2 regions of the Streptomyces sp. NPDC020379 genome follow, and region 1 is predicted to be linked to the other one. Evidence: riboswitches for the same ligand, from Rfam matches in the RefSeq annotation. Region 1 holds a riboswitch; the other holds the start of a gene.
What was found. A riboswitch is a leader RNA that binds a small molecule or an ion and turns the genes downstream of it on or off. The one in region 1 is predicted to bind glycine.
Positions count from the first base shown of each region.

Region 2: another riboswitch for glycine. It lies ahead of gcvP (aminomethyl-transferring glycine dehydrogenase); the one in region 1 lies ahead of gcvT (glycine cleavage system aminomethyltransferase GcvT).

Region 1 is NZ_JBIRVR010000009.1:37,526-42,840, forward strand. It holds gene glyA (serine hydroxymethyltransferase) at 103-1,365, opposite strand; gene gcvH (glycine cleavage system protein GcvH) at 1,406-1,786, opposite strand; gene gcvT (glycine cleavage system aminomethyltransferase GcvT) at 1,854-2,969, opposite strand; glycine riboswitch at 3,117-3,210, opposite strand; gene ACH427_RS14350 (AAA family ATPase) at 3,362-4,021, shown strand; gene ACH427_RS14355 (enhanced serine sensitivity protein SseB) at 4,251-5,048, shown strand; gene ACH427_RS14360 (enhanced serine sensitivity protein SseB C-terminal domain-containing protein) at 5,205-5,315, shown strand, end outside.
Region 2 is NZ_JBIRVR010000030.1:65,181-70,495, forward strand. It holds gene gcvP (aminomethyl-transferring glycine dehydrogenase) at 1-1,720, opposite strand, end outside; glycine riboswitch at 1,906-2,013, opposite strand; gene ACH427_RS29340 (PRC-barrel domain-containing protein) at 2,145-2,591, shown strand; partial or broken gene ACH427_RS29345 (DNA polymerase IV) at 2,600-3,958, opposite strand; gene ACH427_RS29350 (MerR family transcriptional regulator) at 4,029-4,643, opposite strand; gene ACH427_RS29355 (bifunctional nuclease family protein) at 4,823-5,296, opposite strand.

The sequences.
Region 1 (5,315 bases):
CACGTGAGTGATCCGGCGTCCCGCCACGTGGTGCGGGGCACCGGGCTCACCTTCCAGTGTGCCCAGTGCCCCGTACCAGCGGGTGAATCGGGTCCTGCTCGGTTACTTCAGGCCGGCGTACAGCGGGTGCTTGTCCGCCAGGGCCGTGACGCGGGAGCGCAGGGACTCCACGTCGTAGGACGGCTTCAGCGCCGCGGCGATGATCTCCGCGACCTCGCGGAAGTCCTCGGCCTGGAAGCCGCGGGTGGCCAGCGCGGGGGTGCCGATCCGCAGACCCGAGGTGACCATCGGGGGCCGCGGGTCGTTCGGGATGGCGTTGCGGTTGACCGTGATCCCGACCTCGTGGAGGCGGTCCTCGGCCTGCTGGCCGTCCAGCTGGGAGTTGCGGAGGTCCACCAGCACCAGGTGCACGTCCGTGCCGCCGGAGAGGACGGACACGCCCGCCTCGGCGACATCGGCCTGCACCAGACGCTCGGCCAGGATCTTCGCGCCTTCCAGCGTACGCTGCTGGCGCTCCTTGAACTCCTCGCTCGCCGCGACCTTGAAGGAGACGGCCTTGGCCGCGATCACGTGCTCCAGCGGGCCACCCTGCTGACCGGGGAAGACGGCGGAGTTGATCTTCTTGGCCAGCTCGGCCGTGGAGAGGATCACACCACCGCGGGGGCCGCCCAGCGTCTTGTGGGTGGTCGTGGTGACGACGTGCGCGTGCGGCACCGGGGAGGGGTGCAGCCCGGCGGCGACGAGACCCGCGAAGTGGGCCATGTCGACCATCAGGTACGCGCCGACCTCGTCCGCGATCCGGCGGAAGGCCGCGAAGTCCAGCTGGCGCGGGTAGGCCGACCAGCCGGCGACGATCAGCTTCGGGCGGTGCTCCTTGGCGAGGCGCTCGACCTCGTCCATGTCGACCAGGTTGGTCGCCTCGTCGACGTGGTACGCGACCACGTTGTAGAGCTTGCCGGAGAAGTTGATCTTCATGCCGTGGGTCAGGTGCCCGCCGTGGGCGAGGTTCAGACCCAGGATGGTGTCGCCGGGGTTGAGCAGCGCGAACATCGCGGCCGCGTTCGCCTGCGCGCCGGAGTGCGGCTGGACGTTCGCGTGCTCGGCGCCGAAGAGCGCCTTGATCCGGTCGATGGCGATCTGCTCGACGACGTCGACGTGCTCGCAGCCACCGTAGTAGCGGCGGCCCGGGTAGCCCTCGGCGTACTTGTTGGTGAGGACCGAGCCCTGGGCCTCCATGACGGCGACCGGAGCGAAGTTCTCCGACGCGATCATCTCGAGGGTGGACTGCTGGCGGTGGAGTTCGGCGTCGACAGCGGCGGCGACGTCGGGGTCGAGCTCATGGAGGGAGCTGTTCAGAAGCGACATGAGTTCTTCCTGGACTTCCTGGGCGGGAGGAGGGGCGGGTTCAGCCTGCGGTGAAGGCCGTGTACTCATCGGCGGAGAGGAGGTCCGCCGGCTCGTCCGTGATCTTCACCTTGAACAGCCAGCCGCCCGTGAAGGGGGCGGAGTTCACCAGCGCGGGGTCGTCCACGACGTCCTGGTTGGCCTCGGTGACCTCGCCGGTCACCGGGGAGAACAGGTCGCTGACCGACTTGGTCGACTCCAGCTCGCCACAGGACTCACCCGCGGTGACCGTGTCACCGACCGCCGGGAGCTGGGCGAAGACGACGTCACCGAGCGAGTTCGCGGCGAACTCGGTGATGCCGACCGTGGCCACGCCGTCCGCGTCGACGGCCGACAGCCACTCGTGCTCCTTGCTGAAGCGCAGCTGCTGGGGGTTGCTCATGGCTAGATTCTCCTGGATGCGCGAGGGTGCTTGTGCAACGGGTATTGACAGGTGAGATGAGAAGGGATCAGCGCTGCCGCTTGTAGAAGGGCAGAGCGACGACCTCGTACGGCTCATGGCTGCCGCGAATGTCCACGGATACGTCATTTGTACCGGGTGCGGAGTGGGCGGCGTCGACATACGCGATGGCGATCGGCTTGCCGAGCGTGGGCGAGGGAGCACCGGAGGTGACCTCGCCGATGATCTGGCCGCCGGAGACGACCGGATATCCGGCGCGCGGCACCCGCCGGCCCGTCGCGATCAGGCCGACCAGCTTGCGCGGCGGGTCGCTCTCCGCGCGCTCGGCGGCGGCCACGAGCGCCTCGCGGCCCACGAAGTCGCCCTCCTTGTCGAACTTCACGACCCGGCCCAGGCCCGCGTCGAAGGGCGTGGTGGCCGTCGTCAGCTCGTGCCCGTAGAGCGGCATGCCCGCCTCCAGCCGCAGCGTGTCGCGGCAGGAGAGGCCGCACGGCACGAGGCCCGCCCCGGCGCCCGCGTCGGTCAGCGCCTGCCAGAGCTTCTCGGCGTCGGCCGGGGCGACGAAGAGCTCGAAGCCGTCCTCGCCGGTGTAGCCGGTGCGGGCGATCAGCACGGGCACGCCCGCCACGGTGCCCGGCAGGCCCGCGTAGTACTTGAGGCCGTCGAGGTCGGCGTCCGTCAGGGACTTCAGGATGCCGGGGGACTCGGGGCCCTGGACCGCGAGCAGCGCGTAGTTCTCGCGGTCGTCCCGGACCTCCGCCTCGAAACCGGCCGCGCGCTCGGTCAGGGCGTCCAGCACCACCTGGGCGTTGGAGGCGTTGGCGACGACCATGTACTCCTCGTCGCCGAGGCGGTAGACGATCAGGTCGTCCAGGATGCCGCCCCCGGCGTCGCAGATCATGGTGTAGCGGGCGCGGCCGACGGCCAGCGCGGAGAGGTTGCCGACCAGCGCGTGGTCGAGCGCCCGGCCCGCCCCCGGGCCGGTGAGGGTGATCTCGCCCATGTGGGAGAGGTCGAAGAGACCGGCGCGGGTGCGCACCGCGAGGTGCTCGTCGCGCTCGCTGCCGTAGCGCAGGGGCATGTCCCAGCCGGCGAAATCGGTCATCGTGGCGCCCAGCGCGCGGTGCAGCGCGTCGAGGGACGTTCGGCGAGGGGCATCAGTCATGTGTGGGCTCCCAGGCATGGCAGTGAGGACGTCCTCCCCATCTGTCATCGGAACCTGAGAGGTTCACCGGGAGCGGTCGGCGACGAGCGCGTCCTCGGCTTGCACCTTGGGTGGGGCCGCGTCGTGCGGCCCGCTTTTCAGATCTGCCTCACCCACGCGGTACGGGGCCTGAGAGATTCAAGGGAGGAACTTGCTCCTTCGGCGCCCAGCTCAATGGCTGGAACTCTCCCGCGTGGATTCGAGCGGCCGGTATGCAGTTGGGTACGCAGTTGGCGCGCACATCATTGCACGGACCGGCGCGTGAGGAACTGCCCACCGGCCTCTCAATTGGATTACCTTTTCTTTACGTTTCATGAGGACGGGGCAGGCCGGGGACGGGGGAGGGCGATCGGGTGCGGACGCGAAGCACGGAGGCGGGGCGGGCGGAGCCCGCGCCACGCGAACCGGAGGCGCTCGGGCCGCCGTCGGGCGTCGTCGACCTGCGCGGCGGCCCGGCGCGCGTGGAGCTGCGCTATCCGGCCGGGCATCTGGTGATCGTCTCCGGGCTGCCCGGCAGCGGGAAGTCCACGCTGATACGTCGGGTGGTGCCCGCCCTGGACGGCGCGGGCGAGGTCGTGTGGTGCGTCGATTCGCAGGACATCCGCGAGCGGCTGGAGCGGTGCGTGCCACGCCGCCTGCCGTACGGCGTCTACCGGCCGGCCGTGCGGGTCCTCCACTACGCCGCGCTGCGGCGGGCGTTGCGGTCCGGGGCGAGCGTCGTCGTGCACGACTGCGGGGAGCGGAGCTGGGTGCGGCGGTGGGCCGCGCGCGCCGCGCGGCGGCGCGGGGCCGGGGCGCACCTGGTGGTACTGGACGTCGACGCGAGGACGGCGCTGGTGGGCCAGTGGGCGCGCGGCCGGGGGGTCTCGGCGTACGCGTTCCGCAGGCACCGGCGGGCGATGGGCCGGCTGCTCGCCGGCGCCGCCGCGGGGGAGGTGCCGCGCGGTGCGGCGTCGGTGGTGCTGCTGTCCCGGCGCACCGCCGACGGGCTCGGCCGGCTCGCGTTCGGCTGACGGGTGCTGCCGTGTGGCGGGTGGTGGTCCCGTGCAACCCGATGCCCGCTGCGAGCGTCGTTCCCGGTGGGGGAGGAATCATCTCTTGATTCATCCCCCGATCCGTCCTGACCTGGGACATCGGTGCCGATTCCGGCAGCCGGCGGGAGCGGACGGGGGTGCAGCCGTTAGGGTTCGGTTGCGGCTTTGTCGATACGGTGGTTGGACGGCGTTGGGCGAGTTGGACGAGATGAGCATCCCCGAGCAGTACGGTCGGCCCACGGCCCCGGCCGGTGCCCCCCTTGGCGGCCTCCCCGAGGGCTGGCCCGCCAATGAACTCGAAGCGGTGCTCGCCGCCTCCCTGGGCGTGCCCGGCGCCGGTGCCCGCATCGTCGAGGTGCTCGGCCGCAGTCACCTGTGGGTGCCGCTGCCGAACGGTGGCGGGCCCGACAGCCCCGACCTCGACATCCCCACCCTGGAGCTGGACGGCGCCGCCTACGTACCGGTGTTCAGCTCCGAGGCGGAGTTCCTGCGCGTCGTCGGCGACCGGATGTCCTTCACCGTGGCGCCCGCCGTCGAATTCGCCCGCGGCCTGCCCCCGCAGGTCGGCATCGCGGTCAACCCCGACGGCGCCGTCGGGGCGCCGCTCCCGCCGCCCGCCGTCGCCGAGCTCTGCCGGGCCGGCCGCACGGCCCTCGACGGCGACGCCACCGGTGGCCGGGTGCGGCTCTTCGAGCCGGACTGGCAGGACGAGCCCACCGCCTTCCTCGCCGCCGCCGGGCTGGAGTTCGCGGCCGCCAAGGTCGTGCGGACCGCGCGCCGGACGCTGGCCAGCGTCGAGGGCGGCGACCCCGCGCTCTTCATCGGCGTCGAGCTCGACCTGCCCGACCCCGGCAGCCGCGCCGCCGTCCTGGACGCCCTCGGCCGGGCGCTCGGCACGGCGCCCGTGGCCTGGCCCGTGCAGCTCGTCTTCCTCGACGTCGCGCGGGACCCGGTCGGTGACTGGATGTCGGCTCGGGTCCGCCCGTTCTACGACCGTGACCTGTGACTCCTCCCGTGCCCGCCGCCGCGGGCTCGTAAGCTGGTTGGATGACCGGACCGGGGGCGCTGCCGCGCCCCGGGGCACCAAAGTGGGCGGCCGGGAGACGGCCGAGAGAAGAGGCGGACCCAGGTGAGCGCGGGCGCGGAGAGCGGCGTGGAGCAGATGCTGCGCCAAGTGGCGCCCGGTCGGTACGACACCTACGAGGCGCTGCTCCAGGCCCTGGCCGAGGGCAGTGTCTGGATGCTGCTCTGGCACGGCCAGGCGGGCTCGCCC
Region 2 (5,315 bases), on a different contig from region 1:
AGCCGGCGTTCGGCTGGATGGAGACCTTGTCGTAGCCGGTGACCTCGGCGAGGCGCTCCTCCAGCTCCGTGATCAGGGTCAGATAGCCCGCGGCCTGCCCGACCGGCGCGAAGGGGTGCAGCGCGGCGAACTCGGGCCAGGTCACCGACTCCATCTCGGTGGTGGCGTTGAGCTTCATGGTGCAGGAACCGAGCGGGATCATGCCGCGGTCCAGGGCGTAGTCCCGGTCGGCGAGGCGGCGCAGGTAGCGCAGCATCGCGGTCTCGGAGCGGTGCTCGTGGAAGACGGGGTGGGTGAGGAAGTCGTCGGTGCGCAGCAGGGCCTCGGGGAGCGCGTCCGGCGTGGCGGCGTCCAGCGCCTCGATGTCGGCGTCCACCCCGAACGCCGACCACACGGAGGCCACCAGCTCGCGGGTGGTGGTCTCGTCGCACGCGATCCCGACGTGATCCGCGTCGATCAGGCGGAGGTTGACGCCGCCCTCGACGGCACCGGCGACGACCTCGGCGGCACGGCCGGGGACCCGCACGGTCAGGGTGTCGAAGTACGAACCGTGCGCGACCTCGACGCCACCGGCCCGCAGCCCCGCCGCGAGCAGCGTGGCGTAGCGGTGCGTGCGCCGGGCGATCGCGGCGAGGCCGTCCGGGCCGTGGTAGACGGCGTACATGCCGGCTATGACGGCGAGCAGCACCTGTGCGGTGCAGATGTTGCTGGTGGCCTTCTCGCGGCGGATGTGCTGCTCACGCGTCTGGAGGGCCAGGCGGTACGCCTTGTTGCCGTCGGCGTCGACGGAGACGCCGACGAGGCGGCCGGGGAGGCTGCGGGCGAACTGCTCGCGCACGGCCATGAATCCGGCGTGCGGGCCGCCGAAGCCCATGGGCACGCCGAAGCGCTGGGTCGTGCCGACCGCGATGTCCGCGCCGAGCGCGCCCGGCGAGGTGAGCAGGGTCAGGGCGAGCAGGTCGGCGGCGACGGTGACGATCGCGCCGAGCTCGTGGGCGCGCTCGATGACCGGTCGCAGGTCGCGTACGGCACCGGAGGCACCGGGGTACTGGAGCAGCACGCCGAAGACGCCGCGCTCGGCGGCCTCGGCCGGGATGCCCTCCGAGAGGTCGGCGACGACGACCTCGACGCCGGTCGGTTCGGCGCGGGTCCGGATGACGGCGACGGTCTGCGGCAGGGTGTCGGCGTCGACGAGGAAGACGCCCTGCTTGACCTTGCCGACGCGGCGGGAGAGCGCCATGGCCTCGGCGGCGGCGGTGCCCTCGTCGAGCAGGGAGGCCCCGGAGGTGGGCAGGCCGGTGAGGTCGGCGACGACGGTCTGGAAGTTGAGGAGCGCCTCCAGCCGGCCCTGGGAGATCTCCGGCTGGTAAGGGGTGTAGGCGGTGTACCAGGCCGGGTTCTCCATGACGTTGCGCAGGATCACCGGCGGGGTGAAGGTGCCGTAGTAGCCGAGCCCGATCATCGGGGCGAGCACCTGGTTGCGGTCGGCGAGCGTACGCAGCTCGGCGAGGACCTCGGCCTCGCCGCGTGCCTCGGGCAGCGCCGACGCCTCGGTGGCCTTGATCACGTCCGGCACGGCGGCGTCGGTGAGTTCGTCGAGGGAGCCGAATCCGACCTGGGCGAGCATCTTGGCCTGGGCCGCGCTGTCGGGCCCTATATGGCGCCGCTCGAAGGGCGTGCCACGCTCCAGGTCGGAAAGGGAGATGCGGTGGGCTGTCATCTGCGGAGGCCTCCTGGTCTTTGCGACCTGCGAGGGGTACCACGGCGCGGGTACCCGGACGGCCTCCCCCTCTGTCATCTCAACCTGAGAGCTTCACCGGGCCGCGGGGACCCGGCTTTCACCGTCGGTGAGGACGGGCTTCGGCGTCGTGCCTGACCGGGGCCCGCCCTGCTTTCCAGAGTGACCTCGTCCGTGCGGTACGTGTGCCTGAGAGATTCCGGGGAGGATTTGCTCCTTCGGCGCCCCCGTCGATGCCCGGCTGGGCTCTCGGAGGACTCTCCCGCACGGGGTCTGCGGCCACTGGCCAGCCTACCAGCGCGGGTAGGAGGGGATCCCTCGAGTGGCCGGTTCCCGCTTTGTGCCTTTTCGTTGTTGTCGGGAGGGTCTTGGGGGGTTGCCGAGGCGGTCGGGGGCAGCGCGAACCATCGGAGGAACGGTGCAGACCGATATCGATCCACGCAGTCTCATCGGCCGCAAGGCGTTCGACCGTGACGGCGCGAAGATCGGCACCGTGGACGAGGTGTACCTCGACGACGAGACGGGCGAGCCCGAGTGGGCGGCCGTACGGACCGGGCTGTTCAGCCGGGACGCCTTCGTGCCGCTGGAGCCCAGCGAGGTCGTGGACGACACCCTGCGCGTCCCCTACGAACGCGCCCTGATCAAGGACGCCCCGGACTTCGGGGTCGGCAGGCACCTCTCCCCCGAGCAGGAGCTCCAGCTCTACCACCACTACGGACTCGCGCTCCCCACGGCGGGCTCCCCTCCCACCGGGGACGCCGGGGATGCCGGATCCGGACCGGGTGAGCGGGCCGGTGAGGGGCTCGGCACGGTCAACGGCTCCGTCAACGGCTCCGGCGGCTCGGGCGGCTGATCCCCGGTCCGGATGAGCGGCAGGGGCTCCGCCGGCTCCAGCGCGGGGTCGTCGACGGCGAACGTGCGCACTCTCCCAGGCCCGGACCAGGGCTGTTCGAACCGTACGGTGACGCGCCCGACGCCGCTGCCCTGGATCCAGCCCGCCCCGTACTCCGCGTGCCGGACGTCCAGACCCGGCAGCCAGCGGCGCGGCCGCGCCTCGGCGGCCTCCGGGACCTCGTCGGGCCCCTCCCCCTCGGCCTCGGCCTGGTGGATCTCCGCCGCGGCCGCTTCGGCGGCGGCCGCCGCCTCGCTCGCGGCCTGGGCGAAGAGATCCTCCTGGGTGTAGTCGGCGAGGCCCGTGACGCCCACGCCCAGGAGCCGCACACCCGCCGTCGTGTCCACGCCCTCCAGCAGCCGCCCCGCCGCCTCCCGCACCACGCCGAGGTCGTCGGTCGGCCCGCGCAGCGTCTCCGAGCGGGTCAGGGTGGAGAAGTCGTAGCGCCGCACCTTGATCACGACCGTGCGCCCCGAGCGCCCGGCCGCCCGCAGCCGCGTGACGCACCGCTCGGCGAGGCGGGCGAGCTCCAGCTGCACCCGGACGCGGTCGGTCAGATCCTCCTCGAAGGTGTCCTCCACCGACACCGACTTGGCGTCCCGCTCGGCGACGACGGGCCGGTCGTCATGGCCGGTGGCCAGCGCGTACAGCCCCGCGCCGTGGGCCTTGCCCAGCAGCCGCACCAGCTCCGCCTCGCCCGCCTCACCGGTCTCCGCGACCGTCGTGATGCCCGCCCGGCGCAGCGTCTCGGCGGTGGCGGGGCCCACCCCGGGAATCGCGCGGACGGACATGGGGCCCAGCAGCCCGGCCTCGCTGCCCGGCTCGATGAGGAACAGACCGTCGGGCTTGGCCTGCTCCGAGGCGATCTTGGCGAGCATCTTGGACCCGGCGAGGCCCACCGAGCCGCTCAGGCCCGTCGCCGCGCGGATGTCCCGCCGCAGTCGCTCCCCGACGGCCCGGACCACGGACACGGAGGGCTCGACGCCGCCCGCTTCGAGATCCACGAACGCCTCGTCGAGGCTGAGCGGCTCCACCAGCGGCGAGAGCTCGCCCAGCAGCCCCATCACCACCTCGCTCACCTCGCGGTAGAGCGTGAACCGCGGGGTGAGATAAGCGGCGTTGGGACACAGCCGGCGCGCCTGGGCGGTGGCCATCGCGGAGTGGACACCGAAGACCCGCGCCTCGTACGAAGCGGTGGCGACCACACCGCGCGGGCCGATCCCGCCGACCACCACGGGCTTTCCGCGCAGGCTCGGCTTGGCCGCCTGCTCCGCCGAGGCGTAGAAGGCGTCCATGTCCAGGTGCAGGATCGTAGGTGCGGACCTCACACCACTGATGTTCCCGCACACCACTGACAATCGCGCTGACGTGCGACGGAGCGTCGTCGTCGGCAGGCCCTCAGACCGCGCGGTTGCGGCGCCTCGCGAGCTCGTCGGCGGGGTTGTGGCCGATCAGGGTCTCGCCCGTGTCCACCCGCTCGCCGTGCAGCTGGGAGAGCACGTGCTCGATGTCGCGCCAGACGACGCCCACGGCGATCCCGAAGACGCCCTGGCCGCCCTGGAGCAGGTCGACGACCTCGTCCGGCGAGGTGCACTCGTAGACCGTGGCACCGTCGCTCATCAGCGTCATCTGCGGGAGGTCCCGCATCCCGCGGGCCCTCAGGTGCTGCACGGCCGTGCGGATGTTCTGCAGGGAGACCCCCGCGTCCAGCAGCCGTTTCACGATCTTGAGGACGACCACGTCCCGGAAGCTGTACAGCCGCTGGCTTCCCGAGCCATAGGCCGGCCGTACGCTCGGCTCGACCAGGCCCGTACGCGCCCAGTAGTCGAGCTGCCGATAGGTGATGCCCGCCGCGGCGCACGCCGTCGGCCCCCGGTACCCGATCTTGTCGGTCTCCGGCCCCTGCGGTGCGCTGACCGCGGCCGGGGCGGTATGACGGGAGGGCTGTTCGACCGTTCCCCCATACAGCGGATACGGACTGCCGACCGCTGTACCGTCGCCCATGCTTCTCACGCCGACCTCCGTCCTTGACCTGCCTTCTCGACGGTAGGCAGTCACCCGGGGCGCGTCAACGATCGCCACACTCGGCACGCCGAGTGATAATCACCCAGAGAGTGGTTTTACGTATCCGTGTGCCGGGAAAGGCTAATCGAATGCGCCGCGCCCGCCGCTCCTGAGGGGCGCCGCGAGCCTCACTGGCTGTTGGTGCCGAAGTCCTCGGGCGAGATCTGATCGAGGAACTCGCGGAACTTCTCGACCTCGTCCTCCTGCTCGTCCGGGATGGCGATCCCGGCGTCGTCCAGCACGCCGTCACTGCCGTAGATCGGCGTCCCGGTGCGCAGCGCCAGCGCTATGGCGTCGGAAGGCCTGGCGCTGACCTCCACCCCGCTGGCGAAGACGAGCTCCGCGTAGAACACGCCTTCGCGCAGATCCGTGATGCGGACCTCCGTGAGCTCCTGCCCCACCGCTTCCAGCACGTCCTTGAACAGGTCGTGGGTCAGTGGCCGGGCCGGCGCCATGCCCTGCTGGGCGAAGGCGATGGCCGTCGCCTCTCCCGGTCCGATCCAGATCGGGAGGTATCGATCGCCTCCCACTTCACGCAGGAGCACGATCGGCTGGTTGGAGGGCATTTCCACCCGGACACCCACGACATCGAGCTCGTTCACACAGCAACCCTAGGACGTG